Regions from separate parts of the Bradyrhizobium daqingense genome, predicted to be linked through region 1. Evidence: predicted binding sites of a transcription regulator. Region 1 holds the regulator's gene; each other region holds the start of a gene.
What was found. Region 1 encodes PhoB, which activates phosphate uptake and scavenging genes when phosphate is short. Its sites were predicted from a motif close to TGTCATNNANCTGTCAT; they were not measured.

Region 1 (5,945 bases):
TGTTCGACGGCGAGACCCTGGCCAGCATCTATCTCGGCAAGATCACCAAGTGGGACGACGCCGCGATCAAGAAGCTCAATCCGAACGTGAAGCTGCCGTCGGACGCCATCACCGTGGTCCGCCGTTCGGACGGTTCGGGCACCACCTTCAACTTCACCAACTATCTCTCCAAGGCCAGCGCGGACTGGAAGAGCAAGGTCGGCGAGGGCACCGCGGTCGAGTGGCCGGTCGGCGTCGGCGCCAAGGGCAACGAAGGCGTGTCGGGCAACATCAGCCAGACCAAGAACTCGATCGGTTATGTCGAGTACGCCTATGCCAAGCAGAACAAGCTGACCTACGCTGGTCTCGTCAACAAGGCCGGCAAGCCGGTGCAGCCGACCGTCGAGGCCTTCCAGGCGGCCGCCGCCAACGCCGACTGGTCCAAGGCTCCCGGCTACTACGTCATCCTGACCGACCAGCCCGGCGACAAGTCCTGGCCGATCACGGCGGCGACGTTCATCCTCATGCACAAGTCCGCCACCGACAAGGCGGCCTCGCAGGAAGCCATCAAGTTCTTCCGCTGGGCCTTCAAGAACGGCGGCAAGATGGCCGAGGAACTCGACTACATCCCGATGCCGGACAGCGTCGTCCAGCAGGTGGAAAAGACCTGGGCTGCCGAGATCAAGAGCTGAGGCTCTCCTCTCGCGTCCCGGAGGCGGCCGAGCTGGAAGTGCTGGGCCGCTGATCCGCAAGAACCAAGCCCCGGATGGGCTAGCGCCGCATCCGGGGCCCCGCACCAAAAACAAGCGTATACATAAACGGGTACAGGGGATCGGCGTGGCAGAGATGGCCGTTCAGAGCGATGTAATCGACGACGCCGGACCGTATGATCGCGCCAAGGCCTTGAGCGCGTTCAAGCTCGGCGACGTCACCTTCTACTGGATCACGCGGCTTTCCGCGATCTCGGTGCTGCTGATCCTCGGCGGCATCATCATGTCCTTGGTCGTCGGTGCCTTCCCCGCGATCAAGGAATACGGCCTGCCGTTCCTGTGGACGCAGCGCTGGGCGCCGTCGGCCGATCCGCCCGTGCTCGGCGCGCTCGGGCCGATCTACGGCACGCTCGTCACCTCCTTCATCGCGATGCTGATCGCCATTCCGGTCGGTCTCGGCATTGCGATCTTCCTCACCGAGCTCTGCCCGCAATGGCTGCGCCGCCCGATCGGCATGGCGGTCGAGCTGCTCGCCGGCATTCCCTCGATCATCTACGGCATGTGGGGCTTCTTCGTGCTCGGCCCCTTCCTGGCCAACACGTTCCAACCCTTCATGATCAGGGTCTTCGACGGCGTCCCCGTGCTGGGCGCTATCTTCGCAGGCCCCCCGTCCTATCTCAGCCTGTTCAACGCCGCCCTGATCCTCGCCATCATGGTGCTGCCCTTCATCACTTCGATCTCGGTCGACGTGTTCAAGACTGTGCCGCCGGTGCTCAAGGAAGCCGCCTACGGCGTCGGCTGCACCACCTGGGAGGTCGTCCGCAGCGTGGTGATCCCCTACACCCGCGTCGGCATCATCGGCGGCGTCATGCTGGCGCTGGGGCGCGCCCTGGGCGAGACCATGGCCGTGACCTTCATCATCGGCAACTCGTTCCGCATCTCCTCCTCGATCTTCGCGCCGGGCACGACGATCTCGGCGGCGATTGCCTCCGAGTTCGCCGAAAGCGACGGCCTGCACCAGTCCGGCCTGATCCTGCTCGGCCTCTTGCTGTTCGTGCTGACGTTCTTCGTGCTCGCGGCCGCCCGGTTGATGCTGCTGCGCCTGGAAACCAAGGCGGGGAAGTGAAGCCATGAACCCGATCTATTCACGCCGCCGCCGCTGGGACATCGTCATTCGCGGCCTCTGCATCGCAGCCGCAGCGTTCGGCGTCACCTGGCTCGCGCTGATCCTGGCGACGCTGCTTTACAACGGCCTTGCCGGGCTCAACCTCCAGGTCTTCACCGAGAACACGCCGCCGCCCGGATCGAACGAGGGCGGTCTGCTCAACGCCATCGTCGGCTCGCTCATCATGACCGTGATCGGCGTCGGCATCGGCGCGCCGCTCGGCCTGTTCGCCGGCACCTATCTCGCCGAGTACGGCCGCAACGACAAGCTGACCTCGGTGATCCGCTTCATCAACGACATTCTCCTGTCGGCGCCCTCGATCATCATCGGCCTGTTCATCTACGGCGCGGTGGTGGTGCCGATGCGTGGCTTCTCGGCCATCGCCGGCGCGCTGGCGCTCGCCGTGATCGTAATCCCGGTCGTGGTGCGCACCACCGAAGACATGCTGCTGCTGGTGCCGAACCCGCTGCGCGAGGCGGCCTCCGCGCTCGGTCTGCCGCGGTCGCTGGTGATCAAGCGCATCGCCTATCGCGCCGCGCGCTCCGGCCTCATCACCGGCGTGCTGCTGGCGACTGCCCGCGTCGCGGGCGAGACCGCGCCGCTGCTGTTCACGGCGCTGTCGAACCAGTTCTTCAGCCTCGGCCTGAACAAGACGATGGCCAACCTGCCGGTGACCATCAACAACTTCGTGCAGAGCCCCTACGAATATTGGAAGCAACTCGCCTGGAGCGGCGCGTTGCTCATCACCCTGACTGTGCTTGCCCTGAACATTGGCGCGCGCATCCTTGGCGCCGAGAGGACTGCAAAATGAGTGAAATGTCTGTTTCCATGAGTGCGCCGACCGTTCACCCCGGCTCGCAGCCGCTGCCCGAGGCGCCCGCCAAGGTCACCGCGCGCAATCTGAACTTCTACTACGGTGAGCACCACGCGCTGAAGAACATCAATCTGGCGCTCGGCACCAACCGTGTCACGGCCTTCATCGGCCCGTCGGGCTGCGGCAAGTCGACCCTGCTGCGCATCTTCAATCGGATGTACGATCTTTATCCGGGCCAGCGCGCCACCGGCCAGCTGTTGCTGGATCAGACCAACATCCTCGATCCCAAGCTCGACCTCAATTTGCTGCGCGCTCGCGTCGGCATGGTGTTCCAGAAGCCGACGCCGTTCCCGATGACGATCTACGAGAACATCGCCTTCGGCATCCGCCTCTACGAGAAGATCTCGAAATCCGAGATGGACGGCCGCGTCGAGAAGGCGCTTCGCGGCGGCGCGTTGTGGAACGAGGTCAAGGACAAGCTCAACGCCTCCGGCCTGTCGCTCTCCGGCGGCCAGCAGCAGCGTCTCTGCATCGCGCGCACCGTCGCGGTGCGGCCCGAGGTGATCCTATTCGACGAGCCCTGCTCGGCGCTCGATCCGATCTCGACCGCCAAGGTCGAGGAGCTGATCCAGGAACTGTCCGAAAATTACACGATCGCGATCGTCACCCATAATATGCAGCAGGCGGCCCGCGTCTCCGACAAGACCGCCTTCATGTATCTCGGCGAGCTGATCGAGTTCGACGACACCAGCAAGATCTTCACGTCGCCGAGCGACCGGCGCACGCAGGATTACATCACCGGCCGGTTCGGCTGAGGAGACGGGACATGGGTTCTGAACATACCGCAAAGGCCTTCGACACCGACCTCCAGGAGCTCACGCGTCTGGTCGCCGAGATGGGGGGCATCGCCGAGCGCATGATCGTCGATTCCGTCGACGCGCTGATCCGCCGCGACGTCGCGCTCGGCCAGCGCGTCGTCACCATCGACGCCGAGCTCGACGCGCTGCAGAAGCGCATCGAGGAGCGCGCCGTGCTCACCATCGCCCGCCGCCAGCCGATGGCGGTCGACCTGCGCGAGATCGTCGGCGCCATGCGCGTCGCGACCGATCTCGAGCGCATCGGCGACCTCGCCAAGAACATGGGCAAGCGCGTCGCTGCGCTCGATGCGGACTTCCATCCGCTGAAGCTGTTCCGGGGCCTTGAGCACATGACCGACCTCGTGCAGCAGCAGGTCAAGTCGGTGCTGGACGCCTATGCCGCGCATGATCTGCCGGCGGCGATGGCGGTGTGGAAGGGCGACGAGGAGGTCGACGCCATCTGCACCTCGCTGTTCCGCGAGCTCCTCACCTACATGATGGAGGATCCGCGCAACATCTCGTTCTGCATCCACCTGATGTTCTGCGCCAAGAACATCGAGCGGATCGGCGACCACGCCACCAACATCGCCGAGACCGTGTTCTACATGATCGAGGGTCAGGCGATCACCGACAAGCGGCCGAAGGGCGACATGACGACCTTCGCCACGACGGTCCCGAATACCTGACGACTTAAGGAGCGACGACCACATGGGCGCACGCATTATGGTGGTTGAAGACGAAGAAGCTCTCACCGAGCTTCTGCGCTACAACCTCGAAGGCGACGGCTATGACGTGGAGACGGTGATGCGCGGCGACGACGCCGACACCCGCCTCAAGGAACACATCCCCGATCTGATCGTGCTCGACTGGATGCTGCCGGGGCTGTCAGGCATCGAGCTGTGCCGGCGTCTGCGCACCCGTCCCGAGACCAAGCAGCTGCCGATCATCATGCTCACCGCGAGGGGTGAGGAGAGCGAGCGGGTGCGGGGTCTTGCGACCGGCGCCGACGATTACATCGTCAAGCCGTTCTCGGTGCCGGAGCTGCTGGCGCGCGTGAAGGGCCTTCTGCGGCGGGCAAGCCCGGAGCGGCTCGCCACCGTGCTCGCCTATGGCGACATCGAGCTCGACCGCGACAAGCGCCGCGTGGCGCGCTCGGGCCGGCCGATCGATCTCGGCCCGACCGAATATCGCTTGCTGGAGTTCTTCCTGGAGCATCCCGGCCGCGTGTTCTCGCGCGAGCAACTGCTCGACAGCGTCTGGGGCCGCGACATCTACATCGACGAACGCACCGTCGACGTCCATATCGGCCGCCTGCGCAAGCTGCTCAATCTCGGCCGTGAGCAGGACCCCATCCGCACCGTCCGCGGCGCCGGCTATGCGCTCGACGATCGGTTTGCGAAGGCGGAGCAGACGTAAGTTGCAATTTGGCTGGCAGGCTGCCGCCACATTTTCCGACGTCGTCCCGGCGAAGGCCGGGACCCATAACCACAGGAAGTGGTTTGGCGAAGACTCGGAGTGACCTCTTCGCACAACAATTGAGTGCTGGGAGCATGGGTCCCGGCCTTCGCCGGGACGACGGCGGAGTTTGTAGAGCCGTCACGTGTGACGGCTCCGTTTGATCTCAGAAAAATCTTACCGCGTGCTCGGCTTGGCCGGTGCGCGTCGGCGATCCGCTGCGGGCTGATAGGCGACGCGCGAGTGCTGGGCGCAGTAGGGCAGGCCGGAGAGCGCCTTGCCGCCGCAGAAGAAGAAATCCGGGCTCGAGGGATCGCCGACCGGCCAGTGGCAGGTCGCCTCGTTCAATTCCAGCAGCGACAGCCGCTGGCTCATCGGCACCACGTTGTCGTAGGTGACGGGCTCTGCCTCGACCTCGACATCGAAGGCCTGCGCCAGCGCGGTGTTGCCACGCGAGATCGGGCGGGTCACCCGCATCATGTGCTGCGCCGGGCGCGCCTTGCGCGGCCGGGGCGCGGCCGAAGACGGACTCTTGGCGCGGCCGGACAGGCCGAGCCTGTGCACTTTGCCGATCACGGCATTGCGGGTCACATTGCCGAGTTCAGCCGCGATCTGGCTGGCCGAAAGTCCGGCCTCCCAGAGCTTTTTCAGCTGCTCGACGCGATCATCGGACCAGGTCAAAACCGTCATTGCACCCTTTCCCTCGCTGCCGGCCAACCATCCTGGAGCCTCACAGCGAATGCCTAAGCCTTGAAAACCCGTGCCGCCAGAATCCCTTAAGGCTCGCCGGGCGCGTGACGAGCGCCCGAACGTTTACGCCGGTACATGAGGACTCTTGGGATCAGAACCGCTGCACGAGATGTCGTATCTGACAGGCCAAACGCTACAATATGGCGTGACTCCCGCGCAAGAGTCCGCCGACTCGCTTCCACATGTTCCGTGGTGAAAACCCCGCAAAATCGGCA
Region 2 (5,945 bases), 1.4 Mb from region 1:
TGATGGGCTTCGTCGGTGCCGGCGGCATCGGCCAGGAGCTCGTCGTCGCGATCCGCAAATTCTACTACTCCGACGTCAGCGCGATCCTGCTCACCATCATCGTCACCGTCTTCGTCATCGACATCACCACCGGCTGGCTGCGCGGCCGCCTGTTCGGCAAGGAGGCGCGGGCGTGACGAAGCAGGAGATCGACACGCGAGAGATGCGTGCGCGCTACCCTGATGTGTTCGACCGGCCCGCCTCGGCGCGGCTGGCGACGCCTGCGATGATCGTGGCGGCGTTCGCGATTCTCATCTACGGCCTCGTCGATCTCGACTTCTCGCCGTCACGCTTCTTCGCCGGTCTCAGCCAGCTTGGCTGGATCGGCCTGATGATGATCCCGCCGGATCCCGGCTCCTCGCTGCCGGTCTATCTGAAGGCGCTGGGCGAGACGCTGTCGATCGCGCTGCTCGGCACCACGCTTGCGGCCATCTTCGCGCTCCCCGTCAGTCTGCTCGCCGCGCGCAACGTGGTGGCGTCGAACATCCTGCGCTTCCCGGTCCGCCGTGTCCTCGATTCGATCCGCGGCGTCGACACGCTGATCTGGGCGCTGGTCTGGATCAACGTGGTCGGGCTCGGCCCGTTCGCCGGCGTGCTCGCCATCGCGGTCGCGGATTTCGGCGCGTTCGGCAAGCTGTTCTCGGAAGCGATCGAAGGCGCCGACCAGAAGCAGGTCGAAGGCATCCGCGCCTCCGGCGGCAGCGCGCTGCACGAGATCCGCTTCGGCCTTTTGCCGCAGGTCCTGCCCGTGATCGCAGGCCAGGTGCTCTATTTCATCGAATCCAACACCCGCTCGGCCACCATCATCGGCATCGTCGGTGCTGGCGGCATCGGCCTGCAGCTCGCCGAGCAGATCCGCGTGCTGGAATGGCAGAAGGTATCGTTCCTGATCCTGATGATCCTGGTCGCGGTCGCCGCGATCGATTTCATCTCGGGCAAGCTGCGCTTTGCGATCATCGGGCGGCGCGCGGTGGCGTGATCGACGGTGCCGTAGGGTGGGCAAAGCGCAGCGTGCCCACCACTTTGCGATCGACAATGATCGTGGGCACGGCGCTGTCGCGCCTTTGCCCACCCTGCGGCTCCGGTGTCGTGGATAGAATCCCCTACGACTCCACGAGAAATTCCACCCGCTCCGCCGCGAAGCGCGAGTGCTTGGTCACCAGTGGCTTGCCGTCGAGATCGTGGTCGGTCGCATCGACCACGAGGATCGGGCGGCCCAGCGCGAGATCCAGCCGTGCGGCGTCGGTCGCGTCGACGATGCCGGCGGTGATCCGGGTCGCGCCGCGGCGGTAGTCGCGGACACCATAATGTTCGAGCAGCTTGGTCATGGAGCGCGTCGCGGCGAACACGGCGCCCGCGTCAGGAAACCGCTCCGCTGACAACCAGGTGGTGGAGACGCAGATCGGGGTGCGGTCGGCGAGGCGGATCGCCTCGATCCGTAGCAAAGGCGCGCCGGATTTCAAGCCGAGTTCCCGCGCGAGTTCGCGCGTCGCGACATCGTCGGTCGCCTCGATCAGCCGGCCATGCGGTTCGCGTCCCTCCGCGCCGACGATCTCGGAGAAGCGCGTGCGCGAGCGCAGCGGATAGGCGAGCTTCTGGGCCTCGACATAGGTCCCGCTGCCACGCTCGGCCCGCACCAGGCCGCGCTCGGCCAGCGCCGCCAGCGCGCGCCGCACGGTGTGGCGGTTCACGCGATAGGTTTCCGCGATCTCCACTTCGCCCGGCAGCTTGTCCCCGGCGGCGAAGCGGCCGTCGGCGATGCCGCGCTCGATGCCGTCGGCGACGAGGCGCCACAACGCCACGCCCGACGATGCAGTGTCTTGCATGCTCATATCGCTGGTCAGCCTAGCCCGAAAATCACGGCTTTGTCACGAAACAGTCATGGCGCTCCCGTATGAAGTTGTCTAGTATCATAGACAACTTGAACGCGGCAAGTTCGGTGAATCAGGTGACCCTGCACAACAATCAACAAGCCCAGCGCAAGGCCGCGATGGCCGTGCTGGCGCACGCGGAGGCGGGCGAGATCGCCGCCCGCCTCCGCAACTTGGCCCTGCCGGAGCATCAGGATCTGCGGACGCCCGAAAGCGGTCTCGTCATGCTGCGCGGCCGAATCGGCGGCGACGGTGCGCCGTTCAACCTCGGTGAAGCCACCGTGTCGCGTGCTGCGGTGCGGCTTGCCAGCGGCGAGGTCGGCTTCGGCTACACGCTCGGCCGCGACGGTGAAAAGGCGCGGCTGATCGCGCTTTGCGACGCGCTGGTGCAATCCGGTGATTTCGGCGCCGTCGTCGAGCGCGACGTAATCGCGCCGTTGCGCGAGCAGCTTATGATTCGCCGTGAACAGGCCGCGGCCGAGACCGCCGCGACCAAGGTTGATTTCTACACCATGGTGCGCGGTGAGGGGTGAGATCATGACCACGATTGCGGAACTGCCGCCGGGTTTCGCCGACAAGGTGTTGTCGGCGCAGTCGACCTTTCGCTCGGTGATGGACGCGATGGCGCGGCCGGGTTCGGTCCAGCGCATCGTGCCGATGGCGGGAGCGCCCGCGGCGATGATGCGCGGCGCCGCCGCGATCGCGCTGACGCTGTTCGATCACGACACGCCGCTCTGGCTCGATGCGCGCATGGCGGAAAGCGCCGAATTGGTGAAATGGCTCAAGTTCCACACCGGTGCACCGGTGGTGCAGGACACCTCGATCGCGAGCTTCGCGCTGATCAGTGACGGCGCGGCGCTGCCGCCGCTCGAGCGTTTCGCGCTCGGCACCAACGAATATCCGGATCGCTCGACCACGTTGATCCTGCAGGTCGACCGTCTGGATTCCGGTCGCAGCTTCGAGCTGCGCGGCCCCGGCATCGACGGTGTCGCGACGCTGCAGGGGTCGATCAAGCCGTTCGATCTGTTCGAGCGCCTGCGCTTCAACGAAGCGCTGTTTCCGCGCGGCATCGACCTGGTGCTGGTCGCCGATGATGCGGTGGTCGCGATTCCCCGCACCACGCGCGTCGCGAGCAAGGGAAGCTGAACCATGTATGTCGCAGTCAAGGGTGGCGAGCGCGCCATCGAGAACGCTCATCGCCTGCTCGCGCATGCGCGGCGCGGCGACCAAAGCGTTCCGGAATTAACGCTCGACCAGATCTCGGAGCAACTCGGCCTTGCCGTCGATCGCGTCATGAGCGAAGGCTCGCTCTATGACCGCGAGCTTGCTTCGCTCGCGATCAAACAGGCGCGCGGCGATCTGATCGAGGCGATCTTCCTGGTCCGCGCCTTCCGCGCCACGCTGCCGCGCTTCGGCGCCAGCGAGCCGGTCGACACCGGCGCGATGCGGGTGCAGCGGCGGGTGTCCTCGACCTTCAAGGACATCCCCGGCGGCCAGATCCTCGGGCCGACCTTCGACTATACCCACCGCCTGCTCGATCCCTCGCTCGCGGAAGGTTTTGTGCCAGAGGTGCCGGCGACAGCCGAAGCCTCGACCGCGGCCACGCCGCGCGTGACTGATATTCTCGGTCGCGACGGGCTGATCGAATCATCGCCGGAGGCCGAGGACGGCGCCAGCGTTGGCGATCTCACCCGCGAGCCGCTGAATTTTCCAGCGGATCGCGACCTGCGCCTGCAGAACCTCGCGCGCGGCGACGAGGGCTTCCTGCTGGCGATGGGCTATTCCACCCAGCGCGGCTATGGCCGCAACCATCCATTCGCCGGTGAGATCCGGTTCGGCGAGGTCGAGGTCGAATTCTTCGCGGAAGACGTCGGCTTCGCCGTCCCGCTCGGTTCGATCGAGCTCACCGAGTGCCAGATGGTCAACCAGTTCAAGGGCTCGGCGACCGAAGCGCCGTGCTTCACCCGCGGCTATGGCCTCGCCTTCGGCCAGAGCGAGCGCAAGACCATGTCGATGGCGCTGGTCGACCGCGCGTTGCGTGCCCGCGAGCTCGGTGAAGAGACGCTCGCTCCCGCGCAGGATGAAGAATTCGTGATGTCCCATTCGGACAACGTCCAGGCGACCGGCTTCGTCGAGCATCTCAAGCTGCCGCATTATGTCGACTTCCAGTCCGAGCTGGGTCTTCTGCGCAAGCTGCGGAAGGAATTTGCCGAAGCCAATACGCCCGATGCCATGAAGGAGGCCGCGGAATGAACGCGCCCGCCTATAATTTCGCTTATCTCGACGAGCAGACCAAGCGGATGATCCGCCGCGCGATCCTGAAAGCGATCGCGATCCCCGGCTATCAGGTGCCGTTCGCCAGCCGCGAGATGCCGATGCCCTATGGCTGGGGCACCGGCGGCGTGCAGGTCACGGCCGCGATCCTCGGTCTTGACGATGTGCTGAAGGTGATCGACCAGGGCTCCGACGACACCACCAATGCGATCTCGATCCGCAAGTTCTTTGCGAAAACCGCCGGCGTTGCCACGACCACGTCGACCCATGATGCGACCGTGATCCAGACCCGCCACCGCATTCCCGAGGCGGAGCTGAACGCGAATCAGGTGCTGGTCTATCAGGTGCCGATCCCCGAGCCCTTGCGCTTCCTCGAGCCGCGCGAGACCGAGACGCGGCGCATGCATGCGCTGGCCGAATACGGGCTGATGCATGTGAAGCTCTATGAGGACATCGCGCGGTTCGGTCATATCGCGACCGCCTATGCCTATCCGGTCAAGGTCAACGCGCGCTACGTGATGGACCCGTCACCCACGCCGAAATTCGACAATCCCAAGATGGACAATTGCGCGGCGCTGCAACTCTTCGGCGCCGGCCGCGAGAAGCGCATCTATGCGATCCCGCCTTACACGCAGGTGGTGTCGCTCGATTTCGAGGATCATCCGTTCGAGCCCTACCGCTTCAACGCGCCTTGCGCGCTGTGCGGGGCGGAGAACTCCTATCTCGACGAGATCGTCACCGACGACAAGGGCGGCCGCATGTTCGTCTGTTCCGACACCGATTATTGCGAGGGCCGCCAGGCCGCAGGCCATCACGGCAGCCTCAGCGCCGCGCCGTACAAGGAGAAGGCGGGCTCCCATGGTTGATACGCTTGAGAATGATCAGCCGCTTCTGATCGCGGAGAAGCTCAGCAAGTCCTTCGGCCGCATCGCGGCGTGTCGCGACGTGTCGTTCTCGCTCTATCCCGGCGAGGTGCTGGCCATCGTCGGCGAGTCCGGATCGGGCAAGTCGACGCTGCTGCAGATGCTGTCGGGCCAGCTCGCAGCCAGCGCCGGCCATGTGTCCTACCGGATGCGCGACGGCATCACCCGCGATCTCGCCACGCTGGGCGAGGCGGAGCGGCGCTTTTTGTTCCGCACCGACTGGGGCTATGTGCACCAGGATCCTGCCCAGGGCCTGCGCATGGCGGTCTCGGCCGGCGCCAATGTCGGCGAGCGGCTGATGGCGGTCGGCTGGAATCACTATGGCCGCATCCGCGATACCGCGTCGGACTGGTTGACCCGTGTCGAGATCGACACAGCTCGCATCGACGACGCGCCGCGGACCTATTCCGGCGGCATGCGTCAGCGGCTCCAGATCGCGCGCAACCTCGTCACCGAGCCTCGCCTGGTGTTCATGGACGAGCCGACCGGCGGGCTCGACGTCTCGGTGCAGGCCCGCCTGCTCGATCTCCTGCGCAGCCTGGTCGCCGAGCTGCACCTCGCCGTCATCATCGTCACCCACGACCTCGCGGTCGCGCGTCTGTTGTCGCACCGCGTGATGGTGATGAAGGGCGGCCGCGTCGTCGAGACCGGCCTCACCGATCAGGTTCTCGACGATCCCCGCGAGCCCTATACCCAGCTCCTCGTCTCCTCGATCCTGCCGCCATGAACTTTCCCAGATGAGTGTTCCGATGACTGCCATGATCGACGTCACCGATGCCCGAAAGGCCTTCACGATGCACCTGCAGGGCGGCATCGAGCTGCCCGTCGTCAGCGGCGT
Region 3 (5,945 bases), 3.6 Mb from region 1:
TGCCCGCCTGCGCCGCCAGCCATTTGAACACGGGCAGGACCGGCAGGCGCGCGAGGTCGATGCCGACGCCGAGGTGCTTGGGCAAGACGCGCGGAATGTTGTCGGTGAAGCCGCCGCCGGTGATGTGGGCGAGCCCCTTCACCGCGCCGGTCTCGCGGATCGCGCGCAGGCAGGATTTGACGTAGAGCCTGGTCGGCGTCAGCAGCGCGCCGCCCAGCGTCATCACGGGCGCGAACGGCGCCTGCGCCTCGAAGCTGAGACCGGACTGTTCGACGATCTTGCGCACCAGTGAAAAACCGTTGGAGTGCACGCCCGACGAGGCGAGGCCGATCACGGCGTCGCCCGCCGCGATGTCCTTGCGCGGCAACAACGTACCGCGCTCGGCGGCGCCGACGGCAAAGCCGCCGAGGTCGTAATCGCCGTCCTTGTAGAGGCCGGGCATCTCGGCGGTCTCGCCGCCGATCAGGGCACAGCCGGATTCCCGGCAGCCTTCAGCGACGCCTGCGACGATCGCGGCGGTGGCCTCCGGATCGAGCCTGCCGCAAGCGAAATAGTCCAGGAAGAACAGTGGCTCGGCGCCCTGCACCACGAGGTCGTTGACGCTCATGGCGACGAGATCGATGCCGATCCCGCCATGCAGGCCGGTTTCGATCGCGATCTTGACCTTGGTGCCGACGCCGTCGGTCGCGGCGACCAGGACGGGGTCCTTGAAACCGGCCGCCTTGAGGTCGAACAGGCCGCCGAAGCCGCCGATCTCGGCATCGGCGCCGGGGCGTGCGGTGGCGCGCACCATGGGCTTGATCAGGTCGACGAGGCGGTTGCCCGCGTCGATATCGACGCCTGAATCGGCGTAGGTGAGGCCGTTTTTGCGGTCGGTCATGCCCGATTTCCAGTGGGTTTGCGGCTGGTTACGTCGAATTCCGGGGACACGCAATGGCTCGCATGGCGCCCCGCCCTATACTATGTAGACATATCAACCGGTTCAGCCTGTAACGGGCCGGATTCGAGGTCAGACCGGTGCCGGGAAGCGCTGCGTGAGTATTCCGAATATCATTACCCTGGGCCGCATCATGCTGGTCCCGATCATCGTCTGGGCCATCGTGTCGAGCCAAATGGAGGTGGCGTTTGCCGTCTTCCTGGTCGCCGGCATCAGCGATGCCGTCGACGGCTTCCTGGCCAAGCGCTTCAACATGACGAGCGAGCTCGGCGCCCTGCTCGATCCGCTCGCGGACAAGGCGCTGCTGGTCTCGATCTACATGGCGCTCGGTATCTGGGGCGCGATCCCGCGCTGGATCGTGATCCTGGTGGTCTCGCGCGACATCATGATCGTCGCCGCGGTGATCGTATCCTGGCTGTTCGACCGGCCGGTCGAGATGAAGCCGTCGATGGTGTCTAAGCTCAACACCGTCGCCCAGGTGGCGTTCGCGGCCCTGGTGCTGGCGGCGCTTGCTTTCGGCTTCAAGCCGGCCCCCTATGATATGATCCTGATGGGTCTCGTCACGATCTTCACGCTCTCCTCCGTGTCGCTCTATCTCGTCGAGTGGCTGCGGCACATGAGCACGATCGAGGCCAAATGAGCTGCGAAGCGGCCCCGCAAAAGGCCAACTCGCGCCCAATAGGATCGAATCTTCAAGCTGAAGCCGGCGCGCCGGCATGGAGCAAAGCAAGCGTGGCAGGCCGCGTTCACCCCCGACAATTGGCGTTTTCGCTGCCGCACGCGGAAAGCCTCAGCCGGGACAATTTCCTGGAAGGCCCGGCCAACACGGCCGGGCTGGGCCTGATCGACAGCTGGCCGGAATGGCCCAACCGGATCATGTGGCTGGCCGGCCCCGAGGGAAGCGGCAAGAGCCACCTTGCCGCGATCTGGGCCGAAGAGGCCGGCGCACGCTCGACCATGGCCAATGCGCTGACTGCCGCTTCTGTCCCGGGTGCGCTCGCCACCGGAGCGCTGGTGGTCGAGGATCTCGAGGCGAAGGCGTTCGACGAGCGCGCCCTCTTCCATCTGATGAACCTCGCCCGCGAGGACGGCGCCTACGTCCTCTTCACAGGGCGCGAGGTCCCGGCCTCGCTCGCGATCGAGCTGCGCGACCTGCGCTCGCGTCTGCGAGCCGTGCCTGTTGTCGCGCTGCTGCCGCCCGACGACCAGCTGTTCCGTGGCCTGATCGTCAAATTCTGCGCCGACCGGCAGCTCACCGTGGACGAGAGCGTCGTCAGCTACCTCGCCACCCGGCTGGAGCGATCGTCGGCGGCCGCCCGGCGAGCCGTGGAGCTGCTCGACAGCGAGGCCCTGCGGCTCGGCCGCCCCGTCACCCGGGCCCTGGCCGCCGAGCTGCTTCGCGACGCCTGACCGGCTGGCGCTGGGTCACCAAGGCCGCTTGACGCGGCACAGCGGCGGAACATCAATGTCATCGAAACGTCATCGCTCTAACACATGCTCCGGCCGGTTTTGCGCATAAGTCGCAAAGTGAGGCGAACTGGATGGACCGACTTCTGATGGATTCCGCGCAAGCTGTTGAAACAAAAGAAAAACCCCAGGAACCTGAGGGCCTGCCGGCGATCGCGTCCAGCCCCGAGCGATTCATCAACCGCGAGCTCTCCTGGCTGCATTTCAACCGCCGCGTCCTGGAGGAATCGGTCAATCCCAGCCACCCCCTGCTGGAACGCGTGCGATTCCTGTCGATTTCGGCGAATAACCTCGACGAATTCTTCATGGTCCGCGTCGCCGGCATCAAGGCCCAGGTGCGCGAGGGCATTGCCGAACGCAGCCCCGATGGCCTGACGCCCTCCGAACAACTCGCTCTGATCAATCGCACCGTCTCCGAGCTTGCCTCCGACCAGCAGGCGATCTGGCGCGATCTGCGCGGCACGCTCGCCGAGGTCGGTATCGTGCTGGTCGAAGGCAAGGAGGTCACGAAGGCGGAACGAGCCTGGATCGAGGATTATTTCCTCAACAACGTGTTCCCGCTGCTGACGCCACTCGCAATCGATCCGGCCCACCCCTTCCCGTTCATTCCGAGCCTCGGCTTCACCATCGCGCTCCAGCTCACCCGTGCCGCCGATGGCAGGCAGATGAACGCGCTGATCCGCATGCCCGGCAAGATCGACCGCTTCATCCGCCTGCCCGCCGAGGGCAAGGCCGTCCGGCTGATCTCGCTGGAGCAGGCGACCGCCCTGTTCATCAACCGCCTGTTCCCCGGCTACAATCTGCGCGGCCAGGGTGCTTTCCGCATCATCCGCGACTCCGAGCTCGAAATCGAGGAAGAGGCGGAAGACCTCGTCCGCTTGTTCGAGACAGCACTGAAGCGGCGGCGCCGCGGGTCGGTGATCCGGCTCGAGATCGACGCCAAGATGCCGGAGGAGCTGCGCAGCTTCGTCCAGCATGCGCTGTCGGCCGCCGACGACGAGGTATTCTTGGTCGACGGCGTGCAGGCGATGAACGAGCTCTCGCAGCTCACGCGCCTCGACCGTCCGGACCTCGAATTCACGCCTTACGTGCCGCGTCACCCCGAGCGCGTGCGCGAGCACGGCGGCGACATCTTTGCCGCGATCCGGCAGAAGGACCTCGTCGTCCACCACCCCTACGAGTCCTTCGACGTGGTGGTGCAGTTCCTGCAACAGGCAGCACGCGACCCCGACGTCGTCGCGATCAAGCAGACGCTCTATCGCACCTCCAACAACTCGCCGATCGTGCGCACGCTTGCGGAGGCCGCCGAAGCCGGCAAGTCCGTCACCGCGCTGATTGAGCTGAAGGCGCGCTTCGACGAAGAAGCCAACATCCGCTGGGCGCGCGACCTCGAACGTGCCGGCGTGCAGGTCGTCTACGGCTTCCTCGAATTGAAGACGCACGCGAAGCTCTCGATGGTAGTGCGCCGTGAAGGCGGCAACCTCACGACCTACGTCCATACCGGCACCGGCAACTATCATCCGGTCACAGCGCGCATCTACACCGACCTCTCCTACTTCACCTCGGATCCGACCATCGGCCGCGACGCAGCGCGTGTGTTCAACTTCATCACCGGCTATGCCGCGCCGAGTGACCTGGAGAAGATGGCGGTATCGCCACTGACCCTGCGCAAGCGCATCATCGAGCACATCCAGGGCGAGACCGCGCATGCGCGGCACGGCCGGCACGGCGCGGTCTGGATGAAGATGAATGCGCTGGTCGACCCCGACATCATCGACGCGCTCTACGAGGCTTCGCAGGCCGGCGTTCAGGTCGAGCTCGTGGTACGCGGCATCTGCTGCCTCAGGCCGGGAATTCCCGGCCTGTCGGAGAACATCCGCGTCAAATCGATCATCGGACGCTTCCTGGAACACGGGCGAATCTATTGCTTCGGCATGGGTCAGGGCCTGCCGAGCGCAAAAGCGGCTGTGTATATCTCCTCGGCCGACATGATGCCGCGCAACCTCGACCGCCGCGTCGAGGTGCTGTGTCCGCTGCAAAATCCCACGGTGCATCAGCAGGTTCTCGAACAGATCATGGTCGCGAACCTGAAGGACAATGAGCAGAGCTGGCAATTGTTGCCGGACGGGTCCTCAACGCGTATGAAGGCCGCGAAGGGCGACGAGCCTTTCAACGTCCACAACTACTTCATGACGAATCCGAGTCTGTCTGGCCGTGGAAAGTCGCTCAAGGAATCCTCGCCGCGCCGTCTCACGCGTCGTAACGAACGCCATCAATCCTGATTCCGGATTTGCGACGTGAAGCGACCGCGCAAGCGCGCCGCGAGCGTCGCGGTCATCGACATCGGTTCCAACTCGGTCCGTCTCGTCGTCTACGAGGCGCTGGCGCGCAGCCTCATTCCGATCTTCAACGAGAAGACGCTGTGCGGCCTCGGGCGTGAGGTGCAGAGCACGGGCCTGCTCGCGCCTGACGCCGTCGACAAGGCGCTCACCTCGCTGAAGCGTTTCCGCGCGCTCTGCCGCGTGATGCAGGTCGGGCGCGTGTTCGCGATTGCGACGGCCGCCTGCCGCGACGCCTCCAACGGCCCTGACTTCATCGCCAAGGCCGAGCGCATCTGCGCCGTGAAGATCGAGATTCTGTCGGGCCCGCGCGAGGCACGGCTGTCGGCGCTCGGCGTGATCTCCGGTATCCATCATCCCGACGGCATCGTCGGCGATCTCGGCGGCGGCTCGCTCGAGCTGATCGACGTACGCAGGAACAGCGTGCGCAGCGGCGTGACGCTGCCGCTCGGCGGGCTCGCGCTCCAGGACCTCGCGCACAAATCGCTCAAGCGCGCCGACCGCATCGTCCGCGAGGCGATCGACGGGGTGCCGCAGCTCGCCGCGGGCCGCGGCCGTATCTTCTACGCCGTCGGCGGCACCTGGCGCGCGCTCGCGCGCATCCACATCATCCAGAGCGGCTATCCGCTCCAGGTCATGCACGGCTACTCCATTCCTGCGGCTGAAGCGCTGGACTTTTCGCGCCGTCTCCGCCGCCTCGCGGCCGCCGACATGCTGGCCGACATCGAGATCGTCGCCGATGCGCGCCGCCCGCTCCTCACCTATGCCGCCCTGGTTCTCGAGCACATCATCCGCGTGGCGAAGCCGAAGACCATCGTGTTCTCCACCTTCGGCGTGCGCGAGGGCCTGTTACACGAGAAGCTGTCGGAGACCGAGCGCAACAAGGACGGGCTGATCTGCGCCGCGGAGGAGCTCAATCAATTGCTGTCGCGCTCGGCCAAGCATGCCCGCGAGCTGATCTCCTGGACCGATCGCCTTGCGCGCGTCGTGAAGCTGCGCGAAACCGAAGAGGACCGCCGCCTGCGTCACGCCGCATGCCTGCTCTCCGACATCGGCTGGCGCGTGCACCCCGACCACCGCGGCGAGCAGACGCTGAGCCTTGTCGTCAACGGCAATTTCGGCGCGATCACCCACACCGAGCGCGCCTTCGTCGGCCTGTCCGTGTTCTATCGCTATGCCGGCCTGAGCGAGGAGAACCAGCC

Region 2: the regulator PhoB is predicted to act here: its motif matches at 1,906-1,922, upstream of phnF (phosphonate metabolism transcriptional regulator PhnF).
Region 3: the regulator PhoB is predicted to act here: its motif matches at 2,404-2,420, upstream of LPJ38_RS22630 (RNA degradosome polyphosphate kinase).

Annotation. Positions count from the first base shown of each region.
Region 1 is NZ_CP088014.1:439,223-445,167, reverse strand. It holds gene pstS (phosphate ABC transporter substrate-binding protein PstS) at 1-671, shown strand, start outside; gene pstC (phosphate ABC transporter permease subunit PstC) at 826-1,815, shown strand; gene pstA (phosphate ABC transporter permease PstA) at 1,820-2,665, shown strand; gene pstB (phosphate ABC transporter ATP-binding protein PstB) at 2,662-3,483, shown strand; gene phoU (phosphate signaling complex protein PhoU) at 3,495-4,211, shown strand; gene phoB (phosphate regulon transcriptional regulator PhoB) at 4,234-4,941, shown strand; gene LPJ38_RS02045 (GcrA family cell cycle regulator) at 5,158-5,670, opposite strand.
Region 2 is NZ_CP088014.1:1,801,704-1,807,648, forward strand. It holds gene phnE (phosphonate ABC transporter, permease protein PhnE) at 1-176, shown strand, start outside; gene phnE (phosphonate ABC transporter, permease protein PhnE) at 203-1,018, shown strand; gene phnF (phosphonate metabolism transcriptional regulator PhnF) at 1,143-1,871, opposite strand; gene phnG (phosphonate C-P lyase system protein PhnG) at 1,979-2,443, shown strand; gene phnH (phosphonate C-P lyase system protein PhnH) at 2,448-3,056, shown strand; gene LPJ38_RS08470 (carbon-phosphorus lyase complex subunit) at 3,060-4,163, shown strand; gene LPJ38_RS08475 (alpha-D-ribose 1-methylphosphonate 5-phosphate C-P-lyase PhnJ) at 4,160-5,050, shown strand; gene phnK (phosphonate C-P lyase system protein PhnK) at 5,043-5,834, shown strand; gene phnL (phosphonate C-P lyase system protein PhnL) at 5,857-5,945, shown strand, end outside.
Region 3 is NZ_CP088014.1:4,804,264-4,810,208, reverse strand. It holds gene purM (phosphoribosylformylglycinamidine cyclo-ligase) at 1-880, opposite strand, end outside; gene LPJ38_RS22640 (CDP-alcohol phosphatidyltransferase family protein) at 1,035-1,577, shown strand; gene LPJ38_RS22635 (P-loop NTPase family protein) at 1,670-2,347, shown strand; gene LPJ38_RS22630 (RNA degradosome polyphosphate kinase) at 2,494-4,686, shown strand; gene ppx (exopolyphosphatase) at 4,702-5,945, shown strand, end outside.